2 regions of the Cohaesibacter sp. ES.047 genome follow, and region 2 is predicted to be linked to the other one. Evidence: predicted binding sites of a transcription regulator. Region 2 holds the regulator's gene; the other holds the start of a gene.
What was found. The regulator HrcA, encoded in region 2, represses chaperone genes, less so after heat shock. The targets are predictions, from matches to a motif close to GTTAGCACTCNCNNNNNGNGAGTGCTAAC.
Positions count from the first base shown of each region.

Region 1 (11,329 bases), 1.8 Mb from region 2:
CTTGCTCTCAAAAGCGAAACCGCTTCCTTGGTTTCTTCTAGCGGCAGATTGGCCGTCTCGACGATCTCTACCACGGGCTGCAGCTTGCGCGGAGCCTCGATCATTGGCAACAGGGCCTTGATTAGCCAGATGCCCTCAAAATCCTGCGGGAAGATGTTGATATTCACGCGGGGCACTTCAACGGAGAACTCAATAGTGCGAAGGTCGTCAATCGCTCTGGCGATGACGCACGCAGTCAATTGCTTTGTCAGTCTCTTTTTCTCGACAATCGGCAAAAAACGGTCAGGAAATACAAGCGAGCCATCAGTATCCCGCCAACGCACGAGCGCTTCGACGCCTTCGATTTCGCCAGTGTCCAGAGACAGGAGCGGCTGGTAGAAGCATTCAAGCGTTTCATAGGACATGGTGCGGATGAACCGCGACTGGAACGACCAGATGCGCATGACGCGTCTACTAAGAAGCTTGGCCAGCATAAAGGCAACAACGCCCAAAATGGCAACCACCAGAACAAGCGCTCCTCTTGAGGAGAACAAGGTGTCTGCGATAGGCGCAACCGAGTATATGCAGATCAGGTCATTGGAGTTGCACTTATACGACCAGAAGCTTGCCTTCTCCAGACTAAAACCGGAATCGGGGAGCGCTGTCAGCTCTAAACCATGGCTCAGACCGAATTTCCCCGCCCGATGGCGCATGCTGCCATCCTTGATCGGTGAGAGCATCTCCCGCTCATGCCAGGTGGTCAGTGCCTCTTCCAGATCGATTCTGGGAAGAACCAGAGTAAAGCTGTTCTTGCGAAAGAATGTACCTGTCAGCCCGTTTTGACCCAACATTTGCAAATCACGGTCGAGCCAAAGCTGGTAGCCGTTGGCTTGATCGATAATGTCCGGCTCGCCGAGCTTCAATCCGGCATGGCGCAGGCCTTCTGTTACGGAACATGAGACGGTTCCATCATCATAGATGATCTCGTGAATACCATCGGGAAGGAAGCCAATACGCTCGAGCCAAGATTGAAAGGCGCTCGAGCAAGGCACCATTGTGCTCGGAATCTCAAGTTTCGCAACCGTTCTGCCGATATTGTCACCGATCACATTCAGGCTTCGAAGATCCCGGTCCATCTGCTTGTCCAGACCCTTGAGAATCTGGATGGACCCTATGGCTGCTGCACCAATGAGAAGCAGAGCGAAAACCACACCAAACAGCGTTGCATTCACCGCCTTAGGGTACTTCACAAGAAATGAGAGCCTACTGTACAGTCCCATGACACCTCCGTTCAGGGTGCACAGTATGAGGCGAATGTCTTACTATTAGTTAATGTTCACTAATTAGCGTGTGGCATAAGGTGTCATTGCGGACGGGGTAAACGACTATCAGTTGAAGGGAAATACATCGAGTATCCATAAATGCCAACGAAAACATACAGAAATGGAATTGTGAAAAATCGCAACAAAACCTGAAGCTGTATGGCTAGGCAAAGAAAAAATTTTGGATAACTGCGAGGCTTTTGTGAAGAACGTATGGAGAAGATGTATATCCCGCCTTTTGATAAGATCTTTATTCAGGGTTTGCGTTTTGAATTTGATTTATAGTGTGTTGAGGAAATAGTTTGTATTTTCATCAATGATTGATGCCTCTTCGCCCAATGGTGGCAGGCCAGAGGACTCCAACGCGCACTTTGCCAGTCAGATCATCCACGGTCCGGGCATATTGCAAGTCTCGATAGCGACTTTCCAGATGCTGATGTTCAACTCATCGCCCCGCAGGCAGATCTTCAGACGCCCGCCAGCATCAATGCTAGCGCGAGCGGTGACACTATGATCTGGGCAGCCGGGAGAAGCCTCAATGCATCAGATTCAGCAGCAGGGAAGCGTGCATTCATGCTCTGCCGCGAGGACGCTCAGGCCTTAAGGCATGGGCGCAACAAAAAAGGCAGCCCACGATGGATTGCCCTAATCTCAGCAAGGTGGCTGGGGTATGACTTACATCATGCCGCCACCCCGCGACGCCCGCAGGGGCGTTAGCCCCGAGGACGCGCAAATCAGACAATGACACGCCCGCAGCGGCTCCGCCGCGAGGACGCGCGACCAAGCGAGAAGCATGGGCGCAACAAAAAAAGGGCAGCCCGCTATGGACTGCCCTAATCTCAGCAAAGTAGCTGGGGTATGACTTACATCATGCCGCCCATGCCGCCCATGCCGCCCATGCCACCCATATCAGGCATTGCAGGAGCGCCGCCATCTTTAGACGGTGCATCAGCGACCATGGCTTCGGTGGTGATCATCAGACCAGCGATAGAGGCTGCATCCTGCAGAGCAGTGCGAACCACTTTGGTCGGGTCGATGATGCCAGCTTCGATCATGTTGACATAGCTTTCTGTCTGAGCGTCGAAGCCAAGGGACTCGTCGCCTTCCAGAACTTTGTTGACAACGATCGAGCCTTCAACACCAGCGTTTTCGGCGATCTGGCGGATAGGAGATTTGAGGGCATGAAGAACGATCTTGATGCCAGCTTCAATGTCAGGGTTGTCAGAGGTGAGTTTCTCGACAGCCGTGGTTGCGCGCAGAAGGGCGGTGCCACCACCAGGAACAATACCGGCTTCAACAGCAGCGCGGGTTGCGTTCAGGGCGTCGTCAACGCGGTCTTTGCGTTCTTTCACTTCAACTTCGGTTGCACCGCCAACGCGGATAACAGCAACACCGCCAGCGAGTTTCGCCAGACGTTCCTGAAGTTTTTCACGGTCATAGTCAGAAGAGGTTTCCTCGATCTGAGCTTTGATCTGTGCAACGCGGGCTTCGATGCCGTCTTTTGCGCCAGCACCATCAACGATCGTGGTGGTCTCTTTGGTGATGTTGACCTTCTTGGCAGTACCCAGCATGTCGAGGGTAACGCTTTCGAGTTTGATGCCAACGTCTTCGGAGATCACGGTGCCGCCGGTCAGGACAGCAATGTCTTCGAGCATGGCTTTGCGGCGATCGCCGAAGCCAGGAGCTTTGACAGCAGCAATTTTCAGGCCGCCGCGCAGTTTGTTGACAACGAGCGTAGCAAGCGCTTCGCCTTCGATGTCTTCTGCTATGATGAGCAGCGGACGGGAAGACTGAACAACGGCTTCAAGGATCGGAAGCATCGTCTGCAGGTTGGAGAGTTTCTTCTCGTGCAGCAGGATGTACGGATCTTCCAGATCAGCGATCATTTTCTCGGTGTTGGTTACGAAGTACGGAGACAGGTAACCACGGTCGAACTGCATGCCTTCAACGACTTCCAGCTCGGTTTCCAGAGACTTGGCTTCCTCTACGGTGATAACACCTTCGTTGCCAACTTTCTGCATCGCATCAGCGATCATCTGGCCGATTTCGGCTTCGCCGTTAGCGGAGATGGTGCCAACCTGAGCAACTTCTTCAGAAGAGTTGATCGTTTTGGAGGAAGCTTCGAGCGCCTTGTGGGTCTCGGCAACAGCGATATCAATGCCGCGCTTCAGGTCCATCGGGTTCATGCCAGCAGCAACGAACTTGTGGCCTTCGCGAACGATAGCCTGCGCCAGAACGGTAGCAGTGGTCGTGCCGTCACCAGCGATGTCGTTGGTTTTGGACGCAACTTCACGCACCATCTGTGCGCCCATGTTTTCGAACTTGTCTTCAAGTTCGATTTCCTTGGCAACGGAAACACCATCTTTGGTGATGCGCGGTGCGCCGAAGGATTTTTCAATCACCACGTTGCGGCCTTTCGGGCCCAAGGTGACTTTTACAGCGTTAGCCAGAATGTCCACGCCGCGCAGCATTTTCTCGCGGGCGTCGGGACCAAATTTGACTTCTTTAGCAGCCATGTTAGCTCTTCCTGAAATCTAGTACTTGTCTATAAGAGGCGGTTCGACGGGTTTTCCTGGCGCTTAGCCCAGGATGCCCATGATGTCGGACTCTTTCATGATCAGCAGGTCTTCACCGTCGATTTTGACTTCGGTGCCGGACCATTTGCCGAACAGAACACGGTCGCCCGCTTTAACTTCCAGCGCGACCAGGTTGCCAGCTTCGTCACGAGCACCGTTGCCAACAGCAACGATTTCGCCTTCGCTCGGCTTTTCTTTGGCGGTATCAGGAATGATGATGCCACCAGCGGTTTTCTCTTCGGATTTTACGCGGCGTACGACGACGCGGTCATGCAGAGGACGGAATTTCATCTCTGAAACGTTCCCTTGTCTGTTATGCAGCCGTCGGACCCTCGACAAGGGCGTATAATGCCCCTATCTTATACAGCGGCATCCGAGCGGTCTGCTCCTCGATTTACAAGCCTGTTAGCACTCTCTATTGGTGAGTGCCAACGACGGACTTTCATGTAGTCACGACGTACAGGCAAGTCAAGAAAACGATCGAAAAAAGCGACAATTTTTTCTGCCCATTTGGTAGCAGGAGCCCTTCCGCATCGCGCCAGCCCTCGGTTTTAGCGCAAAAATCAAACGCGATACCCTTTAGATTGTCGGATTTGAGGGAGGGGTGAGCGAGCGATAGGTGGCGCTCAGCCGCGTTTGAGATGGTTCTGAACGAGATGGAACAGCACAGCGCTCAGTCGTTCCTCCACCGAACCCCACACGGTGATATAGTCACACCCTTGAGCCTTCAATTCGCACTCGAACAGACGGAGAAAGTGCTCCCTGTTCTCCGGTGCGTCGCGCTGACCATCGGGCACCCAAGGGCAATCCGTTCCGCAAAGAACATAAAGACGGGGCGCGAAGGGCGGCGATTTGAGACGTTTCTTGTGGCTCTCTGCCCACTGTTCCCACTGCGCCCAAAGCGGTGTGTTGAGCTCGTCTTCGTAATAATGGCAAGAATACACGAGGGATGAAATCAGGTCAGTGTCGCAAATCAGCAATTTGTCTTCTGCCTGCGCGATGTCGCCTGCGCGTTCTTCATTGGCCCACTGGCCTTGTGCGATGGGAATGGCATCCTCGAGCGTCAATTCCCCTCGCACCTCGAAATAGTCCCGTAGATATTCCGGCGCAAGAATGCCATCGAGTGTCTCCACCAATGCCTGCGCCAGAATTGTTTTGCCCGAACTTTCCGGGCCGGTGAGGATGAGGCGGGGCAGGGAAGAGGAAACCATCAGATATCAGCGCTCCGGAGTGTGCCAGTCACTATCGACAGCTTTCCTCCGAGACAGACGCAATGCAAGCCCTACCGACACACCGACGCCGATCGCGACGGTCAGATCCACAAGAACCGTGAGGCTGAGCGTCAACAGAAGCAGAACGAGGTCGCTCCGTCGTCCTTTGAGATACTCACCCCATTTGTGCACCTCGCACATGTTCCACGCGGTCAGCATCAAAAGGGCAGCAAGGGCAGGCATCGCCAGATGACCGGCGAGCGGGGCGGCAACGAGCATCACGAGGAGGATGACCAGCGTATGGACGATGCCCGCCACGGGGGTTTTCCCTCCGGCTTTCACGTTGGTTGCCGTTCGGGCGATAGCGCCAGTTGCGGGAAGGCCGGTCATCAAAGCCGATGCGATGTTGGCCGCGCCTTGCGCCATAAGCTCGGCATTGGGACGGTGATTGCCGTTGATCATCCGGTCTGCGACCAGCGCGGACAAGAGCGACTCGACCCCTGCCAGAAAGGCGATGATCAGGGCTGAAGGAAACAGCTCGGTGATCCGATCAAGGGTAATCTCGGGAACTTGCGGCCAGGGCAGCGTGCGCGGCAGCTCGCCAAAACGCGATCCGATGGTATCCACATCAAGCGAAAGGAACGCCACGAGCAGCGATCCAACCGCGATGGCAACCACCAGACCGGGGAAGCGCGGAAAGGTGCGGCGCAAAAGCACGATCATCACGAGGGTGGTCATCGCAATCGCAATCGCCGCCAGACTGGCGGTATCGCTGGCTGCGATGAGGGCAGGCACCTTGTCGATGAAATCCGCGGGCTCTGAGGCAAGATTGATCCCCACGAAATCCTTGATCTGGCTGGTCGCGATGATAATGCCGATGCCGATCGTGAAGCCGTTGACGACGGCATCGGGGATGAATTGGATCAGACGGCCAACCCGGAAATAACCCGCCACAAGAAGGATTATGCCCGCCATCAGGCTCGCCAGCACCAGACCATCGTAACCATGAGTGCTGATGACATCGAACACGACAACGATGAAAGCACCGGTCGGCCCACCAATCTGCACCCTGCTGCCACCAAGCAGCGAAATGAAAAATCCGCCAACGATGGCGGTCACGAGCCCTTTCGCGGGATCGGCGCCCGAGGCGATGGCGATCGCCAGACTGAGAGGCAGCGCGACCATGGCCACGGTGATGCCTGCAAGCACGTCTGATGTGAAAAGCGAAAGGGAATAGTCGCGAGAGGTGAGAATGATCTTGGGTTGACGCATGGGAACTTGCCGAAAGAGGAGAAAGGCCATTGATTACGTCCTTTGGGACGAGGTCTCAAGCCCTGCGTTGGTCAAAGCTCCTATGCGTCTGAAGGATGCCGCCTGCTTCTCAGGCGAGCAGGCGATCATGTTCGTGCTCGGGATCCATGCGTAGATCGCTGCCGGAAATCGCCTTCTGGAAATAGACCCGCAGGATCTTGTCGCGCCCGTGGTCTGGCTCAGCCCGGTGGGTCTCGGTGAAGCCTCTGACGTTGTAGTAGTCGACGAGCTCGGTCATCACCTCGGGGGTATGCAGTCTGAGAAACGGCAATTCCCGCGATTCCGCGATAAGCTCAAGCTCCGACAGGATGAAACACCCAACCCCTTGACGCTGCCAGTCTTTCCCGATCACGAGATAATCGAGGTAGAGCGCATTGTCGACTTCACTCATGGCGGCCGCACCAATTGCCGTTCCGTCCTCATTTGTCGCCACATAGAGATTGCGGTTGGCGAGAAACTGGTCGAGGTGAGAGAAAGCATGGGCTGGCTGACCAACTCCCATGCGTTCGCCGATATAGGCCATGTTTTTCAGGTAAAGGGCGCGGATTTCCTGTAATTGCTGGGCTTTTGCCAGCCGGAATGAGATCGCCATAAAGCTATCCTTTGTCTTGTGCCCGGCTCTTTCGTTCCGCTGCCATTGCAAGGATGAGGGCAAATCCGTCATCCGGCGGGAGCCGGCTATACTGGGTCTGTTGGGCTATTGATGGTTATGGCGTCCATTTGATGACAGGATTATGACGATCCTATCGCCATCCAACGAAGTCGGTGGCAGCGCGCGGCCGCAAGCGCCCTCCCAAGGTGGATGGATGGCGTTCTGAGCGTGTCGATTGCTATCGCGGCAGGCTGATGATCGCTTCAAGGCCGCCTTCGGGCCGGTTGGTAAGCGTCACATCGCCGCCGTGACTGCGAATGATCGTCCGGGTGATGGAGAGGCCAAGACCGACGCCGCCGGTTTCCTTGTTCCGCGATCCTTCAACGCGATAGAAGGGAGAGAAAACTTCCTCCAGCTTGGCTGCGGGAATGCCCGGTCCGCTGTCCATGATTCTGATGTGGATGCCGTGCGCGTCTTTTGACAGACTGATTTTGGCGTCCCCTGCATACCGCAGGGCATTCTCGATGAGATTGCACAACGCCCGTTTCAGGCTCACCGCCCGGCAGGGATAGACCAGACTGTCCGGCCCTTGGAAGCAGACTTCCTTGCCCAGATCCTGATAATCCTCCTCAAGCGACGACAACATGGCCGCGATATCAACCTCGCGGGTTTTCTCGTTGGTCGCGTCCTCGCGGGTGAAGGCAAGAACCGCATCGGTCATGGCCTGCATTTCGTCAAGGGTCGCCAGAATCTTGTCACGCATTTCCTCGTCATCAACGAATTCTGCCCTGAGGCGCATGGTCGTGATGGGTGTGCGCAGATCGTGACTGACCGCAGCAAGCATGCGCGTTCGGTCCTGAACGAAGCGCATCAGGCGTTCCTGCATGGCATTGAAGGCGGAAATCGTGTTGCGCACTTCCTTGGGGCCAGCTTCCTTGAGCGGTTCGATGGTTTCGCCTCTGCCCAGCTTGCGCGATGCGCGCTCGAGATCGCGCAACGGGGCCGTCAGGCGTCGGACCGTGAACAGCACGACCAACAGGATCAAAAGAGCAGTCATCGCGAGTGAAATCAGAAACGGCCGTCCCCATTGGTCCGGTAGGGTTGGCAAACCGGTGCGCACTTGAAGCCATTTGCCATTGTCGAGCGGGATGGCAAGGGTCATGTCGAGTTCTTCGAGTTTGGGATTGCGGAACCGTCCGCGCATCGGTGCTCGGTTGGGGTTTTGCTCCCGCCAGCGGCGGCCCCAGCCTCTGCGATCATCCCGTTCATGCATGAAGCGGCGCCGGTCCGGATTGGGCGGCATGTCACTGGACATCATTGCGCCTGGGGGCGGCATTGCTCTGGGGGGGGCGTCATTCTGGCGATTGTCGCGCCGACGCCAGAACAGGCTTTCATCAATGTCGCTGATCCGAACCGTTCCGTGGGCAAGGCCTGCGCGGTACTCCAGTTTGCCCGCCAGAGCTGCTTCCAGCGTTCCTGCCTTTGGTACGGAAAGCGGGGTCTCGTCCCGGATCGAGTAGAGAACGGTCTGGCCACCCGCAGCCTGAATGACCCGGGCATGGACGCTCTCATCGGTCTGGTTCAGCACCCGCACCAAGGATGCTGTGCGATCAAGCACCTGTCCGCGATAGGTCATGACCGCAACCTGAGAGCGCTCGTTGGCAAAGATGAAGATCGTAATCACCTGTGCAATGACCAGCGCGATCAACAGGGCCGCAACAAGCTGTCCTGCTAGCGACAGCGGCCACAGCCGCAAACGACGCCAGAACGGAGTGGCCTTCCGGCCCTTTTTATCCTTGTTGGGGGAGGCGTCTGGGGCGGGAGAGGCATCTGGCATGCTAAAGCGCGTCTCCCAGATCAGATATGTCGAGGTCGCTGGATGAGACCTTGCCGGTCACCTTGCCTGTGAAGACATAGCCTCCACCGCGCACGGTCTTGATCAGCTTGGGGGTCTTGGGATCTTCCTCGATCTTCTTGCGCAGACGAGAGACCTGATTGTCGATGGATCGATCAAAGATCTGCGCGGTGCGGCCTGAGGTGAGGTCCAGAAGCTGGTCTCGCGACAGCACCATCGTCGGGCGTTTCAGGAAGGTGACAAGCAGACGATAGTCCGCAGCGCTGAGCGGCACGGTGACGCCTTTTGGGCTGAGCAGCTCGCGCTGATGCACATGCAGCTCCCAGTCCTCGAATTTAAGGACATCAGGCTCTTCGGTCTTCTGGGCTTCCGGCGGCAAGGATTTGCTGCGCCGCAGAACGGACTTGATGCGCGCCAGCAGTTCGCGTGGATTGAATGGCTTGGACAGATAATCATCGGCGCCGATCTCAAGGCCGACGATCCGGTCGGTTTCCTCGCCAAGCGCAGTCAGGAGGATGACTGGAATATTCTCGTTCTCGCGAACATACCGGCAGAGTGTCAGGCCATCTTCTCCCGGCATCATCACGTCAAGCACGATGAGATCAATGGCAGCTGTTTTGAGAACCTGCCGCATCTTGGTGCCACCATCCGCGTCGCTGACACGAAAGCCGTTCTTGGAAAGATACTTGGACAAGAGTTCGCGGATATCTTGATGATCATCCACCACCAGAATATGAACCGACTGTTCCATTGCCATTCTCTCCATTGCATCCTGTCAAACCGGACCGTGCCAGCAATTGCTGTCAGGGATGACAAGATCCCGATCAACCCGGATAGATCTGTGTCACCATTTGCTTCGTTCTTCTTCAGATAACACGAAAATTACGATGACCAAGACAGAATAACGCGTTTTCGGGAGCGGAATTGCGGTAAATTGTAACCCTGTGTAACCAGTTCTCATGGCGATACAGAGTGCGACAAAATCGCCGTTTCCCGGGATAGATTCGCGACAAATACCCCCTATCTTCACTTCATCGGCAGGGCAAAAACCTCTCTACAGGTCACCCGCCGACACCCAACCGGCCCCGGGATACGGAAGGCCAGTCACCTGACCCTTGCGGCCTGACGGGCCCGCCGCCAATGAGAAATTGGCACAGTTTGATAGAGGAACAAAGAGATGAAAAACCTGAGCAAAATCACCCTGGCAATTGCCCTGATCGGTGGTGTATCCGCAACTGCGCTGACCATCGACAACGCAACGGCACGCGGGTTTGAACGCGGCCCGAACATGGGGCAGGGCTATATGGGCCAAGGCTTCATGGGGCACGGCTTTAAAGGGCGTGGCGGCAAAGGCATGATGGGCCCGCGGGGAATGTTCATGGCGCTTGATGCCGACAAGGACGGCACCTTGACCAAAGAGGAACTGACCACAGGGCTTGAAGCCAAGATCAAGGACAATGACACCGACGGCGACAATGCGATCACCCTTGAAGAATTCAAGACCGAATGGCAAAAGATCACCCAGCAGGCGATGGTTCGCGCCTTTCAGCGGATGGACCGCGATGGCAGTGGCAAGGTAACCCTTGAAGAAATTCAGCAACCGGCGACCTTCATGTTCGGTCGCATGGATCGCAATGACGATGGCAAGATCGACAAATCCGATCGTCCGAACCGTGGCATGATGAACAAGCGCGGTGGGCCTCGCGGCCATCACTTCGGACCCGGCATGGGGCGCCAGTTTCAGGGCAACACCATGGGCCAGAACAATCAGCGTGGCTGGTCCCAGCGCGGCTGCTTCAATCAGCAGCAGTCCCCGGCTCCGCAGGCACCGGATCAGACCGCACCTGACAGCCAGAATTAAAAGTTCAGCTCTCTTTTGATAACTGAACGCTCAGTATCATGTGTTTGAAGCATTTCCGAGATCACATGGTCTCGGAAATGCTCATTTGCATGAGCGCACGCGGCTAGTTTGCATCAAGCCGGTAGCAATATTCCCAAGTGTCCGAGACATCGCCCAGAAAGCGCACCACAGGCACGCGCTCAAAGCCGATTTTGTCATAGAAGGCATGGCCTTCGACAAAACGGGTGTCGGTCCAAAGCCTGATCGCTTTGCCGCCTCTTTCGTCGATCAGATCCGTTGCCAGATTGTACATCGACCAGGCGAGGCCCTGACCGCGCGCCGACTTGGCAACATAGACCTTGAACAGCTCGAACAGGCCCTCGACCGTTGTCTCCCCGACGGCAAGACAGCCCACGATCTCACCGCCCTGTTCTGCCACCCACATCTGGCCACCAAGCGCAGCGTAATAGCTTTGCGGGTGCTCAAGCTCGGGGAACTCCTCTTCGGCGAAGAAGCAATGGTCATAATCTTTGAAAATGGTGGCGATCAGAGCCTTGATGGCCGGACCGTCGTCATCCGTGGCCGGACGAATAAGAGAATAGCTCATCAGTGAAAGCCTAACGATAAATCGCAGCGCCGATAC
Region 1 covers NZ_LT907844.1:2,568,190-2,579,518, forward strand. The annotation lists gene CPH65_RS11710 (EAL domain-containing protein) at 1-1,259, opposite strand, end outside; gene groL (chaperonin GroEL) at 2,165-3,817, opposite strand; gene groES (co-chaperone GroES) at 3,881-4,168, opposite strand; gene CPH65_RS11730 (AAA family ATPase) at 4,504-5,088, opposite strand; gene CPH65_RS11735 (SulP family inorganic anion transporter) at 5,095-6,360, opposite strand; gene CPH65_RS11740 (GNAT family N-acetyltransferase) at 6,470-6,991, opposite strand; gene CPH65_RS11745 (ATP-binding protein) at 7,230-8,828, opposite strand; gene CPH65_RS11750 (response regulator) at 8,830-9,597, opposite strand; gene CPH65_RS11755 (EF-hand domain-containing protein) at 10,024-10,707, shown strand; gene CPH65_RS11760 (GNAT family N-acetyltransferase) at 10,811-11,293, opposite strand; gene CPH65_RS11765 (hypothetical protein) at 11,304-11,329, opposite strand, start outside.
Region 1: the regulator HrcA is predicted to act here: its motif matches at 4,282-4,310, upstream of groES (co-chaperone GroES).

Region 2 (11,329 bases):
CGACAGGGCGGCATCCGACTTGTTTTGATAGAAAAACACCGGAAAACAGGCTAAGAAAAAGTAACCCTCTTATCGCATGTCGAAGAATGACCACAGCATCATCGGGGAAACCATTGTCTCGCAGCCTTCCACCCTTCAGCGCCATCAAGGCCTTTGAAGCCGCAGCGCGCCACGGCTCTTTCGCACGGGCAGCACAGGAGCTGGATGTGACAGCCACCGCCATCTCTCAACATGTCAAGGGACTGGAAAAATGGCTTGGGAAACCGCTGTTCGTCAGACGATCAAACGCGGTGGAGCTGACAGAGCATGGTCGGGACATTCTCGATGATGTCACGCGCATTCTTGATGACATCGCCAGTCTTCTGCCGCGTGAGCGCGAACCAAGTGCCAAGCAGACAATCCTCATTGCCGCGCCTGCGATGCTCATTGACGGATGGTTGGCACCCGCTCTTGCTCACTTTTATGAAGACAATCCCGGCCTTTTGGTCACGTTGCAGCCAGCTGACCACCAGAAGTCTTTGCAAACCGACAACCGACCGGATTTTCTCATCAGCGATCAGGACAAGATCGCAGACGGCTTGCTGGCCGACTTTCTGTTCGATGATGCGCTTCTGCCCGTATGTAGCGCGCAGTTTCGGGATATTCTGGGGCTGAGGGATCGCACCAATTGGCACAGCGCCCCTCTCATCCATGACGCAACATCCCCCGATGACTGGCAGACATGGGCCAAAAGGCGCGCGCCTGACCTTGACGTTCACTGGAATGATGGCGCTCGCTATGCCAACCACTGGTTGGCGATCGAAGCCGCGCGTCAGGCCCACGGCATGTTCATGGCACATGAACCGCTGATTTCCGGGGCGCTAGATGAAGGTTCTCTTGTTGCGCTGGACGAGACGCCTCTATCACTGGGGAAATCTGTCAAGCTGATCCGGCGGCGCGGTCATGCCAGCCCGGCGGCCATCCAGTTTCGCGCCTGGTTGCTCGAACGCGTTCGAACCCGCTGAAAAGACAAAGACAACAGGCTGTCACCGCATTCCGAATAGGCTTGAAGAGACCAAAAAAAGAAAAGGAGACTCAAAAGAGTCTCCTTGAGAATGTGATCCATGGGCCTGACGCCAGCAGAGGAACGTCGAGGGGAGGAGAGAGACGCACTGGCAAACCCGAACCACAAGGTTGGAATAAATTTAATCCCGCCGCTTGGGCTCAACTTTGACAAAAATCATGTTTCGGATCCGAATTGCGCAGGAGAACTGCGACGAAACAGCGCACGTTCCCGTAAAAGATGAATGGTAAGGACCGATTCTCTTTTCGATTGAAGGTCTACGGATGACACGAAAAACCCTCCTGCCCCAAGGGACAGAAGGGTTGGATCATTGTTTCAAACAGAGCGACCCACCGGTCGCCGGAAGGTCAGACGCTCTTGTCGATGCCTTCAATGTCGGACGGATCGGCAGACGGGGCTTCCTGCTCATCAGGCTTGGCGACGAATTTCGGGCCACCCTTGGCAACGCCGACCATGGCCGGACGCAGAACGCGCGTTCCGATGACATATCCGGCCTGTACCACCTGCACCACCGAATTGTTGGGCACTTCGGGATTGGGTACTTCGAACATGGCCTGATGATAGTTGGGGTCGAATTTCTCCCCTTCTGGGTTCAGCTTCTTGACGCCGTGCTTCTCGAGCGTCTTGAGCATTTCCCGCTCGGTCATTGCGGTGCCATCCAAAAGTGCGCGCAACGTGCCTTCTGCATTGGCTCGCTCTTCATCGGGAATGGTTTCCAGCCCGCGGCGCAGATTGTCGGCCACCGCCAGCATGTCGCGCGCAAAGCTCGTCACCGAGAACTGCTTGGCGTCCTTGACTTCCTTTTCGGTGCGACGACGCAGATTTTCCATATCGGCAATCGTGCGCAGGAGCTGCTCCTTCATCTCGGCAGCGTCCCTTTCCAACTCGGCGATGCGCAATTCTGCGGCTTCCAGAGGATTGAGATACGGCTCTTCGGAAGTGGTATCCCCGGCCTGTGCCTCTGCAACTTGCTCTTCATCAGCTTCAGACTTTTGCATTTCGTCAGACATGTATTAGCCTCTAATTGGTATCTCGCTTCATGCCAGCAACTCGATAACCGGCACACGGGCTTTGGTTAGCCCCGGATATCGAGCTTTCTGACAGAAAAATCAAGTGCTGCGTCTGGATCAGTTGAATACTTCTGATCGTCGTGACGTCATTAGTAGCCGCCGAACTTTGCTTCACCCTGATCCATAAGCAGGGGCAGGATCAGATCTTCCTCATCTTCCAGATGGCGCATCAGACCGCTTAAAAGGCCTTTCGCTTCCTGCGCATAGATATCCAGCGCCTTGCGGGGATCCTGTTGACCTTCGCTCTGCAACACCTGGATGAAATCATTGGCGGCAGCGGCGTTGCGCTCGAGCATGTCATGCAGCAGATGGTGATCTTCGTCCAGAAGATCAAATCCCCCCTTCAGCCGATCGTCAGCGGCTGCGAAAACGGGAAAATATTGATAATCTTCAATCTGATGATGCCCGTTCAGCCCGCCAAGAAAGCTGTTGAGTCGTGGCGCGAACCATTGGGCGAACTCCATTGGTTGCATCTCGCCTTCCAGCGCCTTGTTGGTTCCTTGATCCATCATGGCGGCCATCTGGCGAAAATCGTCATGGCGGTCAAGCCAGAATTGTCCCAGACCGCCAATGGTATGGACTGTACCCCACTCGGCGCGAGGATATTGTTCAATCAAAACACGAAACTCTTCAGGAATTCCTGAGCGAGTCAAAAGAGATGGCTGGTTCACGAGGCTGGGTCTCTCCAGAACGCTTTGACGATAATCCGGGGTGCCAGATTAGATCGAAACGCTGCTTATCAGTATGTCAGTGTATGGTCGGGAACCGAAATTCCCGAAAATTGCTCTCGGCAAGATCAGGTATGATCCGAAACACAGATAGGTATTACACCATGGTTTTTGCAAGAGGCATCTTGTTTAGCGATCAAAAGGCGGAAATTTCAATCCTGGCATTAAGATCTCAAGACGGGTCAGACAGCATGCTGCTGAGCACCCGCGCGGTGTAATCGACCATGGGAACAATGCGGGCATAATTGAGCCGCGTCGGGCCGATGACCCCCAGAATGCCTACGATGTTGCGATCACTGTCGCGATAGGGGGAGACGATAACAGACGACCCGGACAAGGAGAAGAGCTTGTTTTCGGACCCGATGTAGATGCGGACCCCGTCACCCTCGTCAGCCAGTTGCAGCAGCTGGATCAGATCCTTCTTCGATTCAAGATCGTCAAACAGGTGCCGGATGCGTTCCAGATCTTCCCGCGCGGTGACATTTTCCAACAGTTTGGAACGGCCCCGCACAATCAGGCTCTGGGGCTGATCGTTCGATGCGCCCGCCCATGTGGCAAGGCCGGCTTCCACCAGTTTGGCGCTGAGATCATCAAGCTCGGCTTGCAGATCATGCCTGTGGGCCTCAACCTCTTCCTGTGCTGCCAACAGGGTCTTGCCCCGGATATGGGCATTGAGAAAATTGCTCGCTTCGGTGAGAGCCGATGCGGGCAGACCGGAGGGTAGATCGATCAGACGGTTTTCCACCCGATCATCCTCATCGACCAGAATCACCAAGGCCTTGGTGGTTTCCAGTCGCACGAATTCCACATGCTTGAGGCGTTTGTCCTGCTTTGAGCTGAGCACCAGCCCCGCTCCCGACGACATGCCAGAGAGCATCTGGCTTGCCTTGGTCAACAGATTTTCCACCCCGGCTTCGGGGGCATGGGATGAGGCCATCTGACGTTCGATAATGCGGCGTTCGTCGTTGGACAGATCACCGAATTCCATCATCGCATCGACAAAGAAGCGCAAGCCCAACTCGGTGGGCAGGCGTCCGGCACTGGTGTGGGGCGAATAGACAAGGCCCAGTTGCTCCAGATCGGACATGACATTGCGCACCGAGGCGGGCGACAGGGAGATCGGCAGGGCCTTGGAAATGTTGCGTGACCCGACGGGATCACCGGTTTCCAGATAGGATTCGACGATGGTGCGAAAAATATCCTTCAGCCGGTCGTCCATACCGGTCAGGGGGGAGATCTGGTTGAAGCGTTCGAAATCGATCATGTCACCTATTTCCGATGCCGCAATGACAAACTGGGTTGATGAGGGCAACAACCCGCTTGCTTGGCGGTCAAGCAACCTGTTATGCCTCAAAAACTGCAAATGCCGCAAGCCACACCTTGCTTTGAGCTGCAAGCATTTCTAAAACAGCCCAGACACGGGAGCTTGCATGCCTGTTCTGCCCATCCCAACTGGACGGCAGCGACGATAGGCGGCGATGCTCCCCGCAATACTATATGGTCCAGTTGGTCAAAAATGGAAGGCAGGAGAACCCATATGCGCCCATCCAAGCGAAATCCAGATGAGAAGCGCCAGGTGACGATCACCCGCAATGTCTCCAAACATGCGGAGGGCTCCTGTCTGATCAAGGCTGGTGATACCCATGTTCTTTGCATTGCAAGCCTTGAAGAGCGCATCCCGCCCTGGCTGCGTGGTCAGAATCGGGGCTGGGTCACGGCCGAATATGGCATGCTGCCCCGCGCCACTGGCGACCGTATGCGCCGCGAGTCGCAGGCAGGCAAACAGTCGGGCCGCACACAGGAAATCCAGCGTCTCATCGGCCGGTCCTTGCGGGCTGTTGTCGATCTGGGCGCTTTGGGCGAGCGCCAGATCACCGTTGACTGTGATGTCATTCAGGCCGATGGCGGCACGCGCACAGCATCCATCACCGGCGCATGGGTCGCGCTCAACGATTGCATCGAATGGATGCGCGCCCGCGGCATGATTGAAGCGAACAAGAAGGTTCTGAAAGATCAGGTCGCAGCCATTTCCTGCGGTATCTACAATGGCACCCCGGTGCTCGATCTTGACTACCTGGAAGATTCCGACGCCGAAACCGACGCCAATTTCGTTATGACTGGCAGTGGCGGTATCGTCGAGATTCAGGGCACCGCAGAAGGCGAGCCCTTCTCCGAGGAAGAACTGATGGAGCTGATGCGCCTTGCCAAAAAGGGCATTGGCGAATTGCTCGAAGTGCAGACCGCCCCTGACGAAGCCAAATAGGAAGCTCACATGCCAAACAAGCTGACCGCAGAGACCCCTCTTGTTGTCGCCAGCCACAATCAGGGCAAGATCCGCGAAATTCGCGAGCTTCTGGCCCATTATGGCCTCAGGGTCAAAACCGCCTCCGAGCTCAATCTGGAAGAGCCCGAAGAGACCGGCACCACCTTTGAAGCCAATGCGGAGCTAAAGGCGCTGGCATCGGCAAAGGCCACCGGCCTTCCGGCTCTGGCGGATGATTCGGGCTTTGCGGTTGACGCGCTTGATGGCGATCCGGGTATCTATTCGGCTCGCTGGGCCGGTCCGGACAAGGACTTCGCGATGGCCATGCGCAATGTCGAGGAAAAACTGCAACAGAAAGGCGCGACCGCTCCTGAGGATCGCTCCTGCCACTTTGTTGCCGTCCTCTGCCTTGCGTGGCCGGACGGGGAAACGCAGTTTTTCCGCGGCGAAGTAAAGGGCACGGCGGTCTGGCCGCCACGCGGAGACAAGGGCTTTGGCTATGATCCCATGTTCCTGCCCGAAGGCCATGACATCACCTTTGGTGAAATGACCTCCGATCAAAAACACGGCTGGAAGCCGGGCGGCAAGGATGGTCTCAGCCACCGCTCCCGCGCCTTCAAGCTGTTTGCGGATGCCTGTCTTGAAGGATAAGGCGCCAATGGCACAGGGCCAGTCAAACATGCCGGGGCCGGACAATCCCGGCTTCGGCATTTATCTTCATTGGCCCTTTTGCCTTGCCAAATGCCCCTATTGCGACTTCAACAGCCATGTGCGCCACAAGCCGGTCGATCAGGATCAGTTCGGCCGCGCAATGATCTCCGAGTTGCGCCATTATGCAGCCCGCATCAAGGGTGCCGGCGTGGCCCAGCCAGTGACCTCGGTCTTCTTCGGTGGCGGTACGCCGTCCCTGATGCAGCCGTCTGTCGTGGCAAGCCTTCTCGATGAAATTGCCGATCTTTGGGATGTCGCGCCCGATGCGGAAATCACCCTTGAGGCCAATCCCACGTCTGTTGAAGCGGACCACTTCAAGGGCTATGCGCTGGCAGGGGTCAACCGGGTCTCGCTAGGGGTTCAGTCCCTTTATGATGACCAACTGAAATTCCTCGGGCGTCTGCACAGCGCCGAAGAAGCAAAGGCGGCGATCCTTCTGGCGCAAAAGCACTTCCCGCGCATGTCCTTTGATCTCATTTATGCCCGCCCGCACCAGACGCCGGAACTCTGGGCCAAAGAGCTGAATGAAGCCGTGGCGCTGGCCGCTGATCATCTCTCGCTCTATCAATTGACCATCGAGCAGGACACGCCCTTTTTTGCCCTTTATCGCAACGGCAAGTTCGAGCTGCCGGACGAGGACACGTCCGTTGCGCTTTACGAGATGACCCACGAGGCGCTGGAGCGCCACGGTATGCCTGCCTATGAGATTTCCAACCATGCCCGCCCCGGCTTTGAAAGCCGCCACAATCTCACCTATTGGCGTTATGGAGACTATGTCGGCGCTGGCGCAGGGGCGCATGGACGGCTCACCCTGCCCAATGGACGCATTGCGACTGCCAATGAACGCCATCCCGAAAGCTGGCTCAAGCGGGTCGAAGAGAGGGGAACAGGCGCGCTCGATGAGGATATCCTCACCCTTGAACAGCAAGGGGATGAATGCCTCATCATGGGCTTGAGGGTGAAAGAGGGGATCAACCTTGATCGCTATGCCGCCATGGCCGGGCGCAGCATTAGCGATAGGCGCATCGATGATCTTGTGTCCGAGGGGCTTCTGGATCGCATCGAACCAAGGCGCATTCGCGCCACCCGCAAGGGCTTCCTTCTGCTCAATGCACTGGTGGCTGAACTGGCGGGTTGAACACCACTCTGCAAAAGTTGAAACAAAAAAAGGGAGCCTTGAAGGCTCCCTTTTCATTGGAATGGGCGTTCGGTGGCCTATCTAGGAAGGCCGCTTGCCGACATCGGCGCATCGTCGATGATCCGCGCCGAGCCTTTCGAGATTTCCATTACAGCCAGACTGCGCTGGGATGTGCCGTCGGCACGGAAGCGGAAATATCCATCGCCAAAGCCGATAAAGCCTTGCGGATCGGTGAGCGTTTCGTGAGCAAAACGACGCTCACCCGCTTGCGCTACGAGTGCAGCGGCCAGAATGACCGAATCATAGGCCAGCGAAGCCACACGCGGCGGCTGTTGTCCGAACTGGCTCGCATAGCGCGATGCGAAGGTATCAAAGCCGATGGTCCGACCGTCAAGATTGCGCAAGGAGCGTGGCGGTGCCGGATAGACAGCAGAGCGCAGCATCGGCTCCTTGAAGGTCGAGGGATTGTCCCATTGGCTGGAGCCAAGGAACATCACGTCGCCACTGCGAATGCCCTGACCGGCCAGCAATTGGGCTGCGGGCGCGGCGGCAGCGGCTTCGGGGATGAACACACTGTCGATCTGGTTCTTGACCTGACCGATCTGCTCGGCAGCGGTCTGCAGGCCAAACGGATCAGGCGAATTGCCGGATTTGTATTTCTCGATGGTGACGATGCGAATCCCGAAATGGGCGGCATACTGCCGCAAGGCTGCTTCGACCACATTGCCATAAGGCGTGCTGGGAAGGATCGCCGCAATGCTGCGCTTGTTGCGCGAGGATGCATAAGACAAGATGCGCTCGACATCATTCTCGGGCGTGAAGTTGATCAGATAAACGCCGCGCGCGGCAGCACCGGTATCGGTGGTGAAGGCGATCATCGGCACACCAGCTGGCTTGAGCACCTGTCCGGCCTGTTTGACGGCGCTCGATCTGAGCGGCCCGATCACAAGCTGCGCCCCTTCCTGCAAGGCGCGTCCGGCCTGTTGCGAGGCGGCACCGGGACCACGGCCGACATCCTTGACGATCACTTGCAGATCAGCAGAACTGTAATCCTGCAAAGCCATAGCTGCGGCGTTGCGGAGCGCAGTGCCGGTCTGCCCGAACACGCCTTCGGCCCCGATCGGGGCGAGCAAGGCCACGCGAACGCTGCCCGTGCCAAGCACTTCGCCCGTCGGCTCGGCGACATTCACCGTGTTGTTGAAATTGTTGTTGGATGAAAAGCCGGGACCGGACAGGGTCACCGGCTGACAGGCTGCCAACAAAGCAGTTGCGCCGACAAGTGCGACACCCGCTATCCGTTTGAGGCTCGCGGGCAGGAAGGACTGCTTGTCAGGGGACTGCTGAAGAATTCGCATCAAAACTGGCCTCCAGATTCAGACCGAATGTTTGAAGTCTGGTGTGCTGTTGGTCCCAAAGCCGCGAAATTGCCCCGTGGGTCAAAGAAGGTGGGACCTGATCGAGCAGACTGGGTGAAACGGAGCAAGGCAACACACATTTGTTCGTTTGATTTGTCAGAAATAACCTGCCAAAACAAGCATGTTGGGATTGACCGACAGGTTGAGGCCACGATTCGGCGGAACTGTGGCGAATTTGTCGCGTATAGCAAAGAAACTGCACAATGCGTGCCAGACCGGCCTCGATCTCCACTGGAATATGGTGAATCACCCTCCACTGCCGCCGAATCGGCGCAAAGCATAAACATTGGCAGGCACATGAGCAGCAATCCAGAGAGCGAAGAGGACATCACCCAAGAGGCTCTCGCGCAAGAGAATGAGGCCCGGGACGGCGAGGGCGGCAGTGATTTTGTGCTGCTTGGCAACAAGGCATCCGCGCCGCGGTTGGCGCCTGCGCTCTATGTCGTTGCGACCCCTATCGGCAACCTCAGGGACATCACGATCCGCGCGCTCGAAACCCTTGCCGCCGCGGATGTGATTGCCTGCGAGGATACGCGCGTTTCGCGCAAGCTTCTGACGCATTTCGACATCAGAACCCGATTGGTCACCTATCACGAGCACAATGCAGACAGACAGCGCCCCTATCTGTTGCAACTGCTCTCTGAAGGCAAGGCCGTCGCGCTGATCTCGGACGCGGGAACGCCCTTGCTGTCTGACCCCGGCTACAAGCTGGTGGAGGATATGCTGGCTGCTGGGCATGACATCGTGCCAATCCCCGGTGCATCGGCCATGCTGTCGGCGCTTGTCGGCTCCGGCCTGCCGACAGATCAGATCCATTTTGCCGGGTTTCTGCCGCAAAAAGCCGGAGCGCGCGATCGCAAGCTTGCTGATCTGGTGCCCATTCCCGGCACGCTGGTCTTCTATGAAAGTCCGCGCCGCCTCAAGGATGTGCTGCCTGCGATGGCCTCTGCCTTGGGGGGAGAGCGAGACGCTGTCATGGCGCGGGAGCTGACAAAGAAATTCGAGAGCTTTCATCGCGGCACCCTCGCTGATCTCGCCGCACATTACCAGGATGTTGACGCCCCCAAGGGGGAAGCGGTGATCCTGCTTGGCCCGGCAGAAAAGAAACAGGCAGAGGCTGAGGATGTAGAGGCGCTGATCCTTGCAGGGCTAAATGAAGGCAAACACATCAAGCAGTTGTCGGCAGACATCGCCGAAAAGATCGGGGCCAAGAAGAACGAGATTTACAAGCTCGCCCAAACCCTCAAAGACCAACGCGGCCAGAAGAGCGGCCAGAAGAGTAGTCAGGGTGATTGATCCAATGGTCGGCGAACGCGCTCCAAAAGATCCCAAACAGCGACAGCGGGCCCGCAGCTATGATCGCGGTGTGCGCGCCGAACGCTGGGCAGGCTGGATCATGGCCACCATGGGGTTCGCGATCATCGAGCGGCGCTACAAGGCGCAAGGGGGCGAAATCGATCTGATTTGCCAGAAGGAAGATCTGCTGGTCTTTCTGGAAGTGAAATATCGTGCCAGCATTGACGATGCGCTCCATTCCATCACGCCGCGCAATCAGGGCCGTATCATTGCCGCTGCCAACCATTTTCTGGCCAACCACGCACTGGATGACATCGAAACGTATCGCTTTGATGTCATGGCCTTTGCCAGAGGGAAGAGCCCGGTGCCCGTCTGGCAGCATCTGGAGTCAGCATTTGAGCTCTGGTAGGTTCGGTGGCTTCAATGCCTGTTGCCAGCGCTTGAAATTACGGACCAAAGCCGACATATAAGAAAAACCTGCGCGCGGCTGTCTTCAAGCCAGCCTCCCCGCCCGCATTTCACCCATCCGTTCGGAGCCAAGTCATGGTGCAATCCCGCCCCTTAAAAGTCGCGATCCAGATGGATCATATCGAAGGCATCAACATTGCGGGGGATTCCACCTTCGCCCTCATGCTTGAGGCGCAAAAACGCGGCCATCAACTCTTCCACTATACGGTCGATACCATGGCCATGGAGGGCGGCGAGGTCTTTGCTTTTGTCGAACCCGTTGAAGTGCGCGATGAAGTGGGCAACCATTTCACCCTTGGTGAGGGCAAGCGCACCGACCTGTCGACCTTTGACGTGATCCATATGCGTCAGGATCCTCCCTTCGACATGGCCTATATCTCGGCCACCCACATGCTTGATCGTATCCACCCCAAAACTCTGGTCGTCAACGATCCGACCAGCGTGCGCAATGCGCCCGAAAAGATCTTCGTCACCGAATTCCCGGATCTCATGCCGCCGACCCTGATCACCCGATCCGAAGCCGAGTTGCGCGCCTTTCGCCAGAAGCACGGCGATATCGTCATGAAGCCGCTTTATGGCCACGGCGGTGCGGCGGTTTTCCGTCTTGGACCCGATGACAACAACTTCGGCTCGCTCACAGCTCTGTTCGGCGATATTTTCCGCGAGCCATGGGTGGCACAGAAATTCCTCAAGGATGTCAAGGATGGCGACAAGCGCATCATGCTGGTCGATGGCGTCGCAGCCGGGGCGGTTAACCGCGTACCCGCAAGCGATGATCTGCGGTCAAACATGGTGCGTGGCGGGCAGGCTCTCAAAAGTGAACTGACCGATCGCGAGAAGGAAATCTGCGAACGCATCGGACCGGCTTTGAAAGAACAGGGCTTCATCCTCGTGGGCATTGACGTGATCGGTGGCTACCTCACAGAAATTAACGTGACATCGCCGACGGGCATCCGCTCGATCCAGAAGCTGAGCGGCATCGACATTGCCGCCATGGTCTGGGATGCCATCGAGGAAAAACGCGCCAACATGGCATAGCCTAAGATCTGTTTCGATGTCGAAACCATAGTGGGGCCGGGCGATTGGCGCACCGGCCCCTTTTCGTCTTCGTACTATCCCCAAGCTTGTCAGGGTCAGTCTTTAGCCGTATCCTTTCTAAGCAAAAACCCCTGCGCAT
Region 2 covers NZ_LT907844.1:719,961-731,289, reverse strand. The annotation lists gene CPH65_RS03215 (LysR family transcriptional regulator) at 114-1,004, shown strand; gene grpE (nucleotide exchange factor GrpE) at 1,411-2,073, opposite strand; gene CPH65_RS03205 (hemerythrin domain-containing protein) at 2,223-2,750, opposite strand; gene hrcA (heat-inducible transcriptional repressor HrcA) at 3,034-4,125, opposite strand; gene rph (ribonuclease PH) at 4,399-5,124, shown strand; gene rdgB (RdgB/HAM1 family non-canonical purine NTP pyrophosphatase) at 5,134-5,775, shown strand; gene hemW (radical SAM family heme chaperone HemW) at 5,783-6,973, shown strand; gene CPH65_RS03180 (penicillin-binding protein activator) at 7,051-8,328, opposite strand; gene rsmI (16S rRNA (cytidine(1402)-2'-O)-methyltransferase) at 8,686-9,684, shown strand; gene CPH65_RS03170 (YraN family protein) at 9,677-10,093, shown strand; gene gshB (glutathione synthase) at 10,228-11,190, shown strand.